DNA from 2 places in the Bradyrhizobium sp. SZCCHNS30572 genome. Region 2 is predicted to be linked to the other one. Evidence: predicted binding sites of a transcription regulator. Region 2 holds the regulator's gene; the other holds the start of a gene.
The links. The regulator PhoB, encoded in region 2, activates phosphate uptake and scavenging genes when phosphate is short. The targets are predictions, from matches to a motif close to TGTCATNNANCTGTCAT.
Positions count from the first base shown of each region.

Region 1: QX048_RS14010 (alkaline phosphatase D family protein) is a predicted target of PhoB. The motif match lies at 2,280-2,296, and genes of this name have one in related genera.

Region 1 is NZ_JAUESY010000004.1:614,386-620,658, reverse strand. Features, by position in the region: gene QX048_RS14020 (Crp/Fnr family transcriptional regulator) at 1-50, opposite strand, end outside; gene QX048_RS14015 (response regulator) at 218-592, shown strand; gene QX048_RS14010 (alkaline phosphatase D family protein) at 638-2,209, opposite strand; gene QX048_RS14005 (TAXI family TRAP transporter solute-binding subunit) at 2,349-3,692, opposite strand; gene QX048_RS14000 (4a-hydroxytetrahydrobiopterin dehydratase) at 4,023-4,370, shown strand; gene QX048_RS13995 (YkvA family protein) at 4,476-4,889, shown strand; gene QX048_RS13990 (TAXI family TRAP transporter solute-binding subunit) at 5,009-6,184, opposite strand.
Region 2 is NZ_JAUESY010000008.1:266,103-272,375, reverse strand. Features, by position in the region: gene pstA (phosphate ABC transporter permease PstA) at 1-592, shown strand, start outside; gene pstB (phosphate ABC transporter ATP-binding protein PstB) at 589-1,410, shown strand; gene phoU (phosphate signaling complex protein PhoU) at 1,441-2,157, shown strand; gene phoB (phosphate regulon transcriptional regulator PhoB) at 2,174-2,881, shown strand; gene QX048_RS23740 (trypsin-like serine protease) at 3,029-4,345, shown strand; gene QX048_RS23735 (HoxN/HupN/NixA family nickel/cobalt transporter) at 4,522-5,643, shown strand; gene QX048_RS23730 (HupU protein) at 5,659-6,273, shown strand, end outside.

The DNA of each region.
Region 1 (6,273 bases), on a different contig from region 2:
TTGTTGTAGGGCCGCTCCCGGCTCAGCGTGGTCACACCTTGGCTCAGCATCGTCATCCCCGTGCGCAACGCATGTGCGTGATCCGTGCACCTTGTGTTCACAAGTGCACCGACACAGGAACTCTGATATGCTGCCTTGGTTCCAGGAACCCGCCAGCGCGCTCGAGAGGAGGCGCCGGCCGCGGGGTCCATCCCTCATCCTGGAACCCGTAGATCCCATGACCAGCTCGCAATCAGGCGTGCCCGAGTTCTATCAGCATGTGCTGGTCGTCGAAGACGACCCCATCATTGCACTCGGACTGGAAGACACGATCACCGACCTCGGCGTTCCCGACATCAGGATCGCAGCCGACGTCGCAACCGCGCTCGCCATGATCGCCGAGCGCGTCCCGCAATTCGCGCTGCTCGATGTCGGCCTGGTCCGCGAAAAGAGCTTTGCGATTGCCGAGCGGCTGACGGCGCTCGGCATTCCCTTCGCATTCTCGACCGGCTATGGCGCCGACCGCGTGCCACCCGCATTCGCCGACCGGCCGCGGCTGCCGAAGCCTTGCCCGACCGAGGCGCTGGAGGCGGCGCTGCGGCGACGCGATTAGTTGCCGTCGCCGCACGCGGTCGTCTTGCCGCCGAACAACGAGACCTCAGCCCAGCTTCGGATCGAGCGTGGTCGACCACAGCGCGACGTCGGCGCGATCCCGCAGGGTCACGGTCATCTGGCCCGTGGCGCCTTCGATCTTGACGTGGCCGAAGAACTGCATGCCGGCCGACGGCGGCAGATTCTGCTTGTCGAGGCCGGGCGCCTTGATGAAGCGCACCTCGGGGCCGAAGGTGTTGTCGAGCTCGTTCGGACCGAACGTGCCGGCATGCAGCGGGCCGGAGACGAACTCCCAGAACGGCTCGAAGTCCTGAAACTGCGCCTTGTTCGGATCGTAATAATGCGCGGCCGCGTAGTGCACGTCCGCCGTCAGCCACACCGTGTTCTGGATCGGCGCCGTCTTGATGAAGCGCAGGATCTCGGCAATCTCGAGCTCGCGGCCGCGCGCCGGGCCGTCACCCTGGGCGATGGCTTCCGAGCCCTTCTTGTTGGCCGCGTCGTCATAGACGATGATGCTGAGCGGCATGTCGGAGGCGATCACCTTCCAGGTCGCGCGGGAATTGAGCAGCGCCTGCTTCAACCAGCGCATCTGCTCCGGCCCGATGAAGTAGGACGCCGGACCATACTCGTCCTCGAGATTGGGACCGTTGGCGCCGCGGTAGCTGCGCTCGTCGAGCACGAACACGTCGAGATGCGGGCCATAGTTGATGGTGCGATAGACTCGGCCCGGCTCGATGAGGCTCTCGCGCATCGGATACATCTCGTGGAAGGCGCGCGCCGCGCGGGCCGCGAGCAACTGGATGTTGCGCTCCTTGTAGGCGGCGGGCAGCTCCTTGGACGCCGACCAGTTGTTGGTGACCTCGTGATCGTCCCACTGCACGAAGATCGGCACCTCGGCATTGAAGGCGCGAACGTTCTCGTCGAGGAAATTGTATTTGTGGGCGGCACGAAATTCGTCGAGCGTCTCGGCGACCTTGGCCTTCTCTTCCACGGTGAGGTTCTTCCACACCTTGTTGTCCGGCAGCTTCACCTCGGACTTGATCGGACCGTCGGCGTAGATGGTGTCGCCGGAGTGCAGGAAGAAGTCCGGGCGGTGCTTCTTCATCGTCGAGAAGGTGAACATGCCGCCATCATCGGGATTGATGCCCCAGCCCTGCCCCGCCACGTCGCCGCCCCAGACGAACGAGACGTCGCGCTTGTTGCCTGGCGCGGTGCGGAAGCGGCCGGCCACGGCCTCGCTTTCGACCGCGGTATGCGACAGGTCGCGGAACTTGACACGGTAGAAGATGTCCTGGCCGCTCGGAAGGCCGTCGATCAGCATCTTGGCCGTGAAGTCGCTTTCCGGAAGCGCGGCAATCGGAGGCAGCGTACGCGCGTCCTTGAACGATTCGGTGGTCGCCACCTCGACCAGCATCTGCGACGGCCGGTCGGCGCGCGCCCAGACCACGCCACCATCCATGCCGACGTCGCCGGACTGCACGCCATGCGTGATCTGCGGCCGGTCGGCGGCGCGGCTCAGATAGGGCATCGCCAGCGTCGTGACGCCGGCTGCGGCGGCCGTCGACAGGAAGCGGCGGCGGGACAGGGCTGTGTGCGATCGAGGAATGCGAAGCGTCATGCGGATCTCCTGGTCGGATCGCGCGCGGGAGCCGGCGCGAGCCACGGCCCGGCAGACCTAGAAAAGATTGATGACGCTGGAATTACAATCGCGCCGTGGACAGCGCGTGACACGGCCGCAGGGCGAACATGGTCCGCCCTCAGGTGCCGGCGGCACGCAACTGCGCGCCGGTTCGCTGCAGATTGGCGGGCATGCTCATCAGGATGAGCTTGCGATCGGCCACCGCGTTGTGGAACTGCTCGAGCGCGATGTTGAACGCGGTCAACGCCGCGTGCTCGATTGCACCGTCCTCGAAGCAGGTCAGCGTGTTGCGCAGGATCTCGTCGGCCTCGCTCTGCAGCTGGTCGAGCTCCTCGGTCGAATCGCTCTTGCGCGCGATCGTGATCATCTCCAGCAGACGATCGCGCAGCGAGGTGTTGATGGTGCGTTCGTCGCGCTTGAGATAGCCGGCGAACCACGCACCGGCCGAACCCATCGCCGAAAGCGCCATCAGGCCCCACCAGATGTAGTCGCTGTAGCGGTCGAGGAAGGTCTTCTCCTCGCCGTTGATGAACGCCGCCGCGCCGGGATGTGCCGGAATCGCGGCGTCCTTGTCGGTGTCGGGGGTCTCGATCTTGGCAGCCAGCGGGAACTCCGACAGCAATTGCTGGCGCACCGAAAACAGCTGATGGGTGAACGCGGACACGGTCGAATCCGACAGGCCTTTGCGCGCCACGATGTGGTGGTTGAAGCTGATGGTCTTCACCTCGTCCTCGGGACGATCGGGCGAGCCGCCAAACGCGCCGGCGGGAATTTCGGTCGATTCATATTCGGGGTGGTTCTGCGCGATCGCTTCGGCCGAATCGATCGCCAGGAAGGTCGGCGTGCCGCCGTCCTTGGTGGCAGCGGCGATCGCATCCGCCGTGATCTTGCTATTGATGGGTCCGGCCGCAAGATAGACGTCCGCCCGCTGGTTGCGCACGGCTTCGGCGGCCTCGGTGATCGGGACTTGGACGATCTCAACCTTGCCGGCGTCGACGCCGTATTGATGCAGGATCACCTTCAGCAAATTGGCGTTCGCCGGGGTCCGACCGATGATGCCGACCTTGTGGCCCGCGAGCTGGGAGATCTTGGTGATCTTGGCGCCCTTGCGACCCTTGCCCTTGCCGCCCGGAGGCACCCAGAGCACGGCGACGTTCTTGCGCAGCGTCGCCACGGCCTGCGCGTTCTTTGGGACCTCGAGGTCACCCCGGACGATCGCGAGATCAACCTTGCCTGCGGCCAGCGCCTGCGCGCTCTGTGCGGCGCCCTCGGTCGGAACCGGCCGCAGCCTGACGGAGGCGTGCGACTGGGAAAAGGCCTGGGTCAGGGCCTGGACGACCTTCAGGTCGTCGCTGTTGGGCGGACCGACCGCGATCTTGAGCACCACGGGACGCATCGCAAAATAGTAGGCCCCCGTCAAAGCGCCGACGACCGCAAGGATCCCGGCGATGACGATGAACACGGCAGGGCGCATCCGTGAGCGCTGCGCTGGCGTGGTCTGAGTATCTACCAGATCCCGTCCTCCGGTGGTCCCAGGCCCGGGCGATGCCACAGGCGGCTTCGTCTGGCCACGTCGTCCTTCAATAGAGCCGAACTGTAGCAAATTTCTTGTCCGCCCGGGGTGACATCTGCGTCATGGTTACCATCGCACCAGTCGCCGGAGGATCGGGGCAGTTCCAAGCACCTCCGGCATCGCGCCTGTGACAAGGCTCTGATAGGGATGCGTTTTCGGTTAGTCTTGGCAACCGGACACCGGCGCGACCCAGCCGGAGGTAGCCCCGCGATCGCCCGGATGCCGCCGCGTGTCCGGTCGATTGCACCACAAGAGGAGATCGAGATGCCGCAACCATTGTCGGCGGAGGCACGCGCCACCGCCTTGCGGGAGCTTCCCGGCTGGTCCGAGGCACAGGGCCGTGAGGCCATCGCCCGCACGTTCACATTCACAGACTTCAACGAAGCCTTCGGCTTCATGACCCGCGTCGCCCTGGTCGCTGAAAAGGCTGACCATCATCCCGAGTGGCGCAACGTCTACCGCACCGTCGAGGTGGTCCTCACGACCCATGACGCGGGCGGCGTGACCATGCGCGACATCGCGCTCGCCAAGGCGATGAATGCGATCGCCGCGACGATGCGCGGCTGAGATCTTGGCGACGACGGCACGCGCCTTGCGGCCGGCGTCGCCATCACCACATCCGAGGGCGAGGACCGCGCCCCCAGCGCCGTCTGGAACCGGAGATCGGACATCATGTCGGATGCGACCGACTACAGCGTTGGCTTCGAGCCCGCGGAGCGGCTGGCCCGGGATCGCGAGACCCTTCGCCGTCGTTTCTGGATCAAGTTCAAGAAGGTTGTCGCGCGGCTGCCATTCGCCGAGGGGCTGCTTGCGGCGTATTACTGCGCCTTCGACAAGGAGACACCCCGGCACGTACAGGTCGCCCTGCTCGGCGCCATCGCCTACTTCGTCGTGCCGTTCGACTTCATGCCTGACGTGTTGCCCATCCTCGGCTTCACCGACGACGCGGCGGTGCTCGCCACCGCCATCCGCATGGTCGCCTCGCACATCACGCCCGACCATCATGCGGCAGCCCGCGCCGTACTCGCGCGGCTCGCGGCAGACAAGAACGCAGACGTCGCGAAGGACGGCGAGAATATCGGCTGACGGCGGCTCCGGCCGGCAAGCCGGGCGCCCGCAATCAGCGCCTCGGAAGGGCACAACAGTAAAAAGCCCCGCATCCGCGGGGCTTTTCTCTTGATGGGACTTCGTCGAACGCTACGAGCTCAGCGCTGGCCGCGCGCCTGGGCGCGGGCGCTGCCGGTCTTCTCGGCCTCCCAGGCCTGGTACTGCTTGAACAGCGCCTCGCGGTCGGCCTCGCTCGGCATCGCCCTGCCGGCGCTGCTCTGCTTCAGGAAGTCATCGAAGCGGTCGCGCTGTGCGCCTTCCATGGCGTGGCTCTCCAGCCATTTGCTGGCGGACGGCAGCCGCTGCCAGCCGGCGAGCGGCGCCGACAGCGAGACCTCCTTCCACTTCGGATGGAACGGCGGATTCTGGAATGCCGGGAATTTGGTGAAGAAGGCGTCGACGAAGGTCGCGAGCTTGCGATAGCGGTCGGTGTTCGGCGCCCAATTATAGGCGGCGAGCACGGCCGGCACCGCGATCGTGTCGACCTTCTCGCCCTCGGCGATCAGGTTCGGGTAGTCCTTCGCCGTCAGGGTCGCCGGCAGATAGTCGGTCTGCAGCGGTCGATCGTAGTCGACGTTGACGAGATGGAAGCGGCCGTCGTTCACGAAGGTCGAGACCGACTTGTAGGGCTTGCCGCCGACCACGATGACGGCATCGAGCTCGCCGCGCTTCAGCTTCTCCATCGCGATGCGCTGCTCGATGTAGGCGAAGTTGGCGCGCAGGCCAAGCCGCTCGAACACCGTCAGCGCCGTGACGAAGGTGCCGCCATTCGGCAGGTCGACGCTGACGCGGCGGCCCTCGAGATCACGCAGGTTGCGCACCGCGCGCGGCGCGATCACCTGCATCTCTTCATTGTAGAGCTTGGTGACGTAGGTGAACTGCCGCTTGATGTCCTTGGCGAAACCCTTGCGCTCGAGGTAGTCGAGCGTATCGGCGCGGACGACGCCGAGATCGACGCCCTGCAGGAACAGGATGTCGGCCACGCTCTGCACCGAGCCGCGGCCGACGATCGGCAGGACGCGCAGATTGTTGCCGTCGTCGAGCAGCGAGGCCAGATCGGCGCCGAACTGCACATAGGTGCCGCCAATGGTGCCGGTGATGAGCGTCACCGTGTTGGCGTTCAGCGCCTGCTTGGTCTGCACCGAGCCGAACTGGAAGATCGCCTTGAGGCTGTCGCTCACCTTGGCGGGGTCGAACTCGCCTTCCTCGGCGTGGGCAGCGAAACCGCACGCTATCATCATTGCGGCCAGGGCCGCTCCAACAAGACGTCGCATCTGTCCCCCTTGATCTAAGGCTGGCACATGTTTGCAAGCCGGAACGCGGGCAGCGCCAGGTCTCGCCTGGCATCGCCCATGAACAGACT
Region 2 (6,273 bases):
CGGCCTGTTTGCCGGCACCTATCTCGCCGAATACGGCCGCAACGACCGCCTGACCTCGGTGATCCGCTTCATCAACGACATCCTGCTGTCGGCGCCCTCGATCATCATCGGCCTGTTCATCTATGGTGCGGTCGTGGTGCCGATGGGCGGCTTCTCGGCACTCGCGGGTTCCCTTGCATTGGCGGTCATCGTGATCCCGGTGGTGCTGCGCACCACCGAGGACATGCTGCTGCTCGTGCCCAACCCGCTGCGCGAGGCGGCGTCTGCGCTCGGCCTGCCGCGCTCGCTGGTGATCCGCCGCATCGCCTATCGGGCGGCGCGCTCGGGCCTCATCACCGGCGTGCTGCTGGCGACCGCCCGCGTCGCCGGCGAGACCGCGCCTCTGCTGTTCACCGCGCTGTCGAACCAGTTCTGGAGCCTCAACCTTTCCAAGACGATGGCGAACCTGCCCGTCACCATCAACAATTTCGTCCAGAGCCCTTATGCCTACTGGAAACAACTGGCCTGGAGCGGAGCCCTTCTCATCACTCTGGCCGTGCTCGCCCTGAACATCGGTGCACGCATTCTCGGCGCCGAGAGGAACACCAAATGACCGAACTGTCCGTCTCCGTCAGTCAGCCCAATCACGCTCTTCACGGCAAGGCGCTTCCGGATGCGCCGGCCAAGGTGACTGCGCGCAACCTCAACTTCTACTACGGCGACCATCACGCGCTGAAGAACATCAACCTGTCGCTGGGCACCAACCGCGTCACCGCGTTCATCGGCCCGTCCGGCTGCGGCAAGTCCACGCTGCTGCGCATCTTCAACCGGATGTACGATCTCTATCCGGGCCAGCGCGCGACCGGGCAGCTGATGCTCGACAACACCAACATCCTCGATCCCAAGCTCGATCTGAATCTGCTGCGCGCCCGGGTCGGCATGGTGTTCCAGAAGCCGACGCCGTTCCCGATGACGATCTACGAGAACATCGCCTTCGGCATCCGCCTCTATGAGAAGATCTCCAAGTCGGAGATGGACGACCGGGTCGAGAAGGCGCTGCGCGGCGGCGCGCTGTGGAACGAGGTCAAGGACAAGCTCAACGCCTCGGGCCTGTCGCTGTCCGGCGGCCAGCAGCAGCGACTGTGCATCGCGCGCACCGTGGCGGTCCGGCCGGAGGTGATCTTGTTCGACGAGCCGTGCTCGGCGCTCGATCCGATCTCGACCGCCAAGGTCGAGGAGCTGATCCAGGAGCTCGCCGAAAACTATACGATCGCCATCGTGACGCATAACATGCAGCAGGCGGCGCGCGTCTCCGACAAGACCGCCTTCATGTATCTCGGCGAGCTGATCGAGTTCGACGACACCAGCAAGATCTTCACCTCGCCGAGTGATCGGCGGACCCAGGATTACATCACCGGCCGGTTCGGCTGACGCCGACGACATTGTCTTCAGGAGATCATCATGGCCAGTGAACATACCGCCAAGGCGTTCGACAGCGATCTGCAGGACCTCACCCGTCTGGTATCGGAGATGGGCGGCCTCGCGGAGCGGCTGATCGTCGATTCCGTCGATGCGCTGGTGCGGCGCGACATCGCGCTCGGCCAGAAGGTGGTCGCCACCGACGCCGAGGTCGACAAGCTGCAGCGCATCATCGAGGAGCGCGCCGTGCTCACGATCGCCCGTCGCCAGCCGATGGCGGTCGACCTGCGCGAGATCGTCGGCGCGATGCGCGTGGCGACCGATCTGGAGCGCATCGGCGACCTCGCCAAGAACATCGGCAAGCGCGTCGCGGCGCTGGAAAGCGACTTCCATCCGCTGAAGCTGATCCGCGGCCTCGAGCACATGACCGATCTGGTGCAGTCGCAGGTCAAGACGGTGCTGGACGCCTATGCCGCGCATGACCTGCCGGCGGCGATGACGGTGTGGAAGGGCGACGAGGAGGTCGACGCGATCTGCACGTCGCTGTTCCGCGAGCTCCTGACCTACATGATGGAGGATCCGCGCAACATCTCGTTCTGCATCCACCTGATGTTCTGCGCCAAGAACATCGAGCGGATCGGCGATCACGCGACCAACATCGCCGAGACGGTGTTCTATATGATCGAAGGCCAGCAGATCATGGACAAGCGCCCGAAGGGCGACATGACGAGCTTCGCATCGACGATTCCCGGTAACTAAGAGAGACGGTTCAGACATGGGCGCCCGAATTCTGGTGGTGGAGGACGAGGAGGCGCTGACGACGCTGCTGCGCTACAACCTCGAGGCCGAAGGCTACGAGGTCGAGACCGTGGCGCGCGGCGACGAGGCCGACACGCGGCTCAAGGAGCGCGTTCCGGATCTCGTCGTGCTCGACTGGATGCTGCCGGGCCTCTCCGGCATCGAACTGTGCCGCCGCCTGCGCGCCCGCTCCGAGACCCGGCAACTGCCGATCATCATGCTGACGGCGCGCGGCGAGGAGAGCGAGCGCGTGCGCGGACTCGCCACTGGCGCCGACGACTACATCGTCAAGCCGTTCTCGGTGCCGGAGCTCCTGGCGCGCGTGAAAGGCCTACTGCGGCGGGCGAGCCCGGAGCGGCTGGCGACCGTGCTGTCCTATGGCGACATCGAGCTCGACCGCGAGAAGCGCCGCGTGGCGCGCTCGGGGCGGCCGATCGATCTCGGCCCGACCGAATACCGCCTGCTCGAATTCTTCCTCGAGCACCCCGGCCGCGTGTTCAGCCGCGAACAGCTGCTCGACAGCGTCTGGGGCCGCGACATCTACATCGACGAGCGCACCGTCGACGTCCATATCGGCCGCCTGCGCAAGCTGCTCAATCCCGGCCGCGAGCAGGACCCGATCCGCACGGTGCGCGGCGCCGGTTATGCGCTCGATGACCGCTTCGCCAAGAGCGAGCAGGTGTAAGGGGCGATCCGGCGTGAGCACGAAGCAGGTGTGAGGCGCGAGGCGGCCCGATTGAGGAGATCGCGGTCCGCTTTCCGCCACGCCGCCGCCGTCTTGATCGTGTCTGCTTCGTGGCCCGTCACGATGTTTCGGTCCCAGCGGACGCCCTTGATCAAGACCATCATCATATCTCTTGCCGTGCTGCTCGGCGGCGCGGCGGGCGCCCCGGCCGCCGAGCTCGAAGACGCGGTCGCGGCGGCAGGCAACGGGCAGCATGCGGCGGCGATGCGACGGCTGCTGCCGCTGGCCGCCAAGGGCGATGCGCGGGCGCAGTTCGACGTCGGCTTCATGCAGGCGTTCGGCTGGGGCGTGCCGCGTAATCCGAGCGAGGCGCTGGCCTGGTACCGCAAGGCCGCCGATCAGGGGCTCGCCGTCGCGCAACATTATCTCGGCATCGCCTACGTCAATGGCGAGGGTGTTGCCTCGAACTACGGCGAAGCCAGTCGCTGGTTCAGCCGCGCGGCGGCGCAGGGCTTTGCGCAGTCGCAATACATGCTCGGCCTGATGCTGCTCGACGGCCGTGGCGCGAAGCAGGACGTCGTGCAGGGTTATGCCTGGCTGGTGATGGCCGGCCGCAACGGCGTGCGATCGGCCGGCCGCGACGTGCAGCGGGTCAAGTTGACCGAGCCGCAGCGCGTCCAGGCCCAGAGCGCCATTGCGTCCTGGCAGCCGAAACCGGAATCGGCGGATGCGGGCATTGCCACTCCGCGTCCGGAGCAACTGCTCGGGCTCGATCGCCACATCGGCGAGGTCGTCGATCCCACCTCCTGGCCGGCGTCGTCGATCGGCGTCGTCACCGTCGCGCAATACTCGAGCGGCGGCTGGTGCACCGGCACGCTGGTCGCGCCGCGCGTCGTGCTCACCGCGGCGCATTGCGTGTTCAACGGCGTGGCGCAGGTCAGCCCCGGCAACGTCCGCTTCCTGGCCGGCATGAACCGGGGCACGCCGGCGGCATCGTCGGTCGCCGACAAGCTGATCGTGGCGCCGGACTTTGTCCCGATCCAGCACGACAGGTGGTCGCTCGACCGCTCGCCCGCCGATTGGGCGTTGATCGTGCTGAAGGACGCGCTGCCGTCGAAGCCGGTCGCGGTCAAGGCGCTGACGCGCGAGGAATTGCAGGCTGCGACATCGGCCGGCACCATCTCCGAGATCGGCTATGGTCAGGAGCGGCGCTATTCGCCGACCGGCCAGCGCAATTGCAGCGCCGGCATGACCAGGGACGGGACGCTGCTGACAGTGCATTGCCTGGCCAATTTCGGCTATTCGGGCTCGCCGATCCTCGCCGAGGTCGGTGGGCAGCCTGCCGTGGTCGGCATCTTCTCGGCGTTCCACGAGGAGACCCGGCTGATGTTCGCCGCCCCCGCGAGCCAGTTCGAGACGGTCGTGCGGCGCGAGATCGCGGCACAGAGTGCCTCGGCGCGGTGAGCGAAGGAGGGGCGAGAGAAGAAGATGTCCCGCCGCTGGTCATGATCTGTGCGTGACTGGATAGCGGGTTGCCAAGCGAGAGGGCAATCCGGGAAGGGCCGCCCACGTTTTCCTGCAGCTTTTGCCTGCAGCGGGGGGCTTTACCGAACTGGCCTGGCTCTTGCTATAGTCCGAGTATGACGATTGTTCAAATTGATCATCCTCGTGCCCCTCGGCTGCTGTGGTGGCGATCGCAGCCCGGCCGCAACGTTGCGCTCGTCGGCGGGCTGGTCGCCGCCAACGCGCTCGCCTGGGCCTGGGCGTTCGCGCTCTACGCCGACCGGCCCGCCATCGTCGGCACCGCGATGCTGGCCTGGCTGCTCGGACTGCGCCATGCGGTCGATGCGGATCACATCGCGGCGATCGACAACGTCGTGCGGAAGCTGGTGCAGGACGGTAGCGCCCCGCGCGCCGCCGGCCTGTATTTTGCGCTCGGCCATTCCAGCGTCGTCGTCATCGCCACCATCGTCGTGAGCCTCATCGCCGGCGCCGACCTCCTGGATGAAGAGAGCGCGATCAGGGCGATCGGCGGCGTCATCGGCACGTCGGTGTCGGCCGGCTTCCTGCTGCTGATCGCGTTGGCGAACCTCATTCTGTTCGTGAACCTCTGGCGCCGCGCCGCACAGCCGCAGTCCGAGATGGAAACCGCCGGAAGCCCCGGACGGGGCATCCTCATCCGCCTGCTGCGCCCCGTGCTCCGCCTGGTGGGACGCGCCTGGCACATGTATCCGCTCGGTTTCCTGTTCGGTCTCGGCTTCGACACTGCGAGCGAGATCGGGCTTCTCAGCCTGTCGGCGACCGAGGCCGCGCGCGGCGCGAGTCTTGCGCACGTGCTGGTGTTTCCGGCGCTGTTCGCGGCGGCGATGGCCACCGTCGACACCGCCGACAGCATGCTGATGGTCGGCGCCTATCGCTGGGCGCTGACCGATCCCGCACGCAAGCTGCGCTATAACCTCGTGATCACCGGCGCCTCTGTCGCGATCGCGCTGGTGATCGGCGGCTTCGAGGCGATCACGCTGTTGGCGCCGCGGCTTGGCCTGACCGGGGGATGGACGAGGGTCGCCACCGCGCTGGGCGACGATGTCGCCAATCTCGGGATCGTCGCGATTGGCCTGTTCGGACTGATCTGGGCGATCGCCATGCTGCTCGGTCGCAGCCAGCGCGGTTCCGAGGCTATGCCCGGGGAAGCGCTTGCCAGTGTTCATGCGGGGGCGCTAAACCCGCCGGTGATACGAAGCGGAACGCTTAAGACGGGCTAGGAGCGGGGCCTTATGATGGTCGGCTCTGAGGGAACGATCAGGATGCTATGGCTGCAGGGTGCGAGCTGCGGCGGCTGCACCATGTCGATCCTGGAAAGCGGCGCGTCCGGCTGGTTCGACGAATTGCGCCAATCCGGCATCGATCTGGTGTGGCATCCCTCCGTCAGCGAGCAGACAGGGGACGAGGTCCTGGAGCTGTTGGAGGCGATCCGCGACGGTCGCGAGCGGCTCGATCTGCTGGTGCTCGAAGGCTCGGTGGCGCGCGGACCTGGCCTGACCGGCCGCTTCAACATGCTCGCCGGCACCAACCGCTCGATCTATCACTGGCTGCTCGATCTGGCGCCGCTGGCCGACTACGTCGTTGCCGTCGGCAGTTGCGCCGCCTATGGCGGCATTCCTGCTGCCGGCATCAACCCGACCGATGCGGTCGGATTGCAGTTCGAGGGCAGCGACATCGGCGGCGCGCTCGGCGCGGGCTTCCGCTCGAAACGCGGGCTGCCGGTGATCAACGTCGCAGGCTGTGCGCCGCATCCGGGTTGGATGATGGAAAGCCTGCTGGCGCTCACCTCGGGCGATCTGTCGGCAGACGGCCTCGACGCAGTCGGCCGTCCGACCTTCATCGCCAATCAC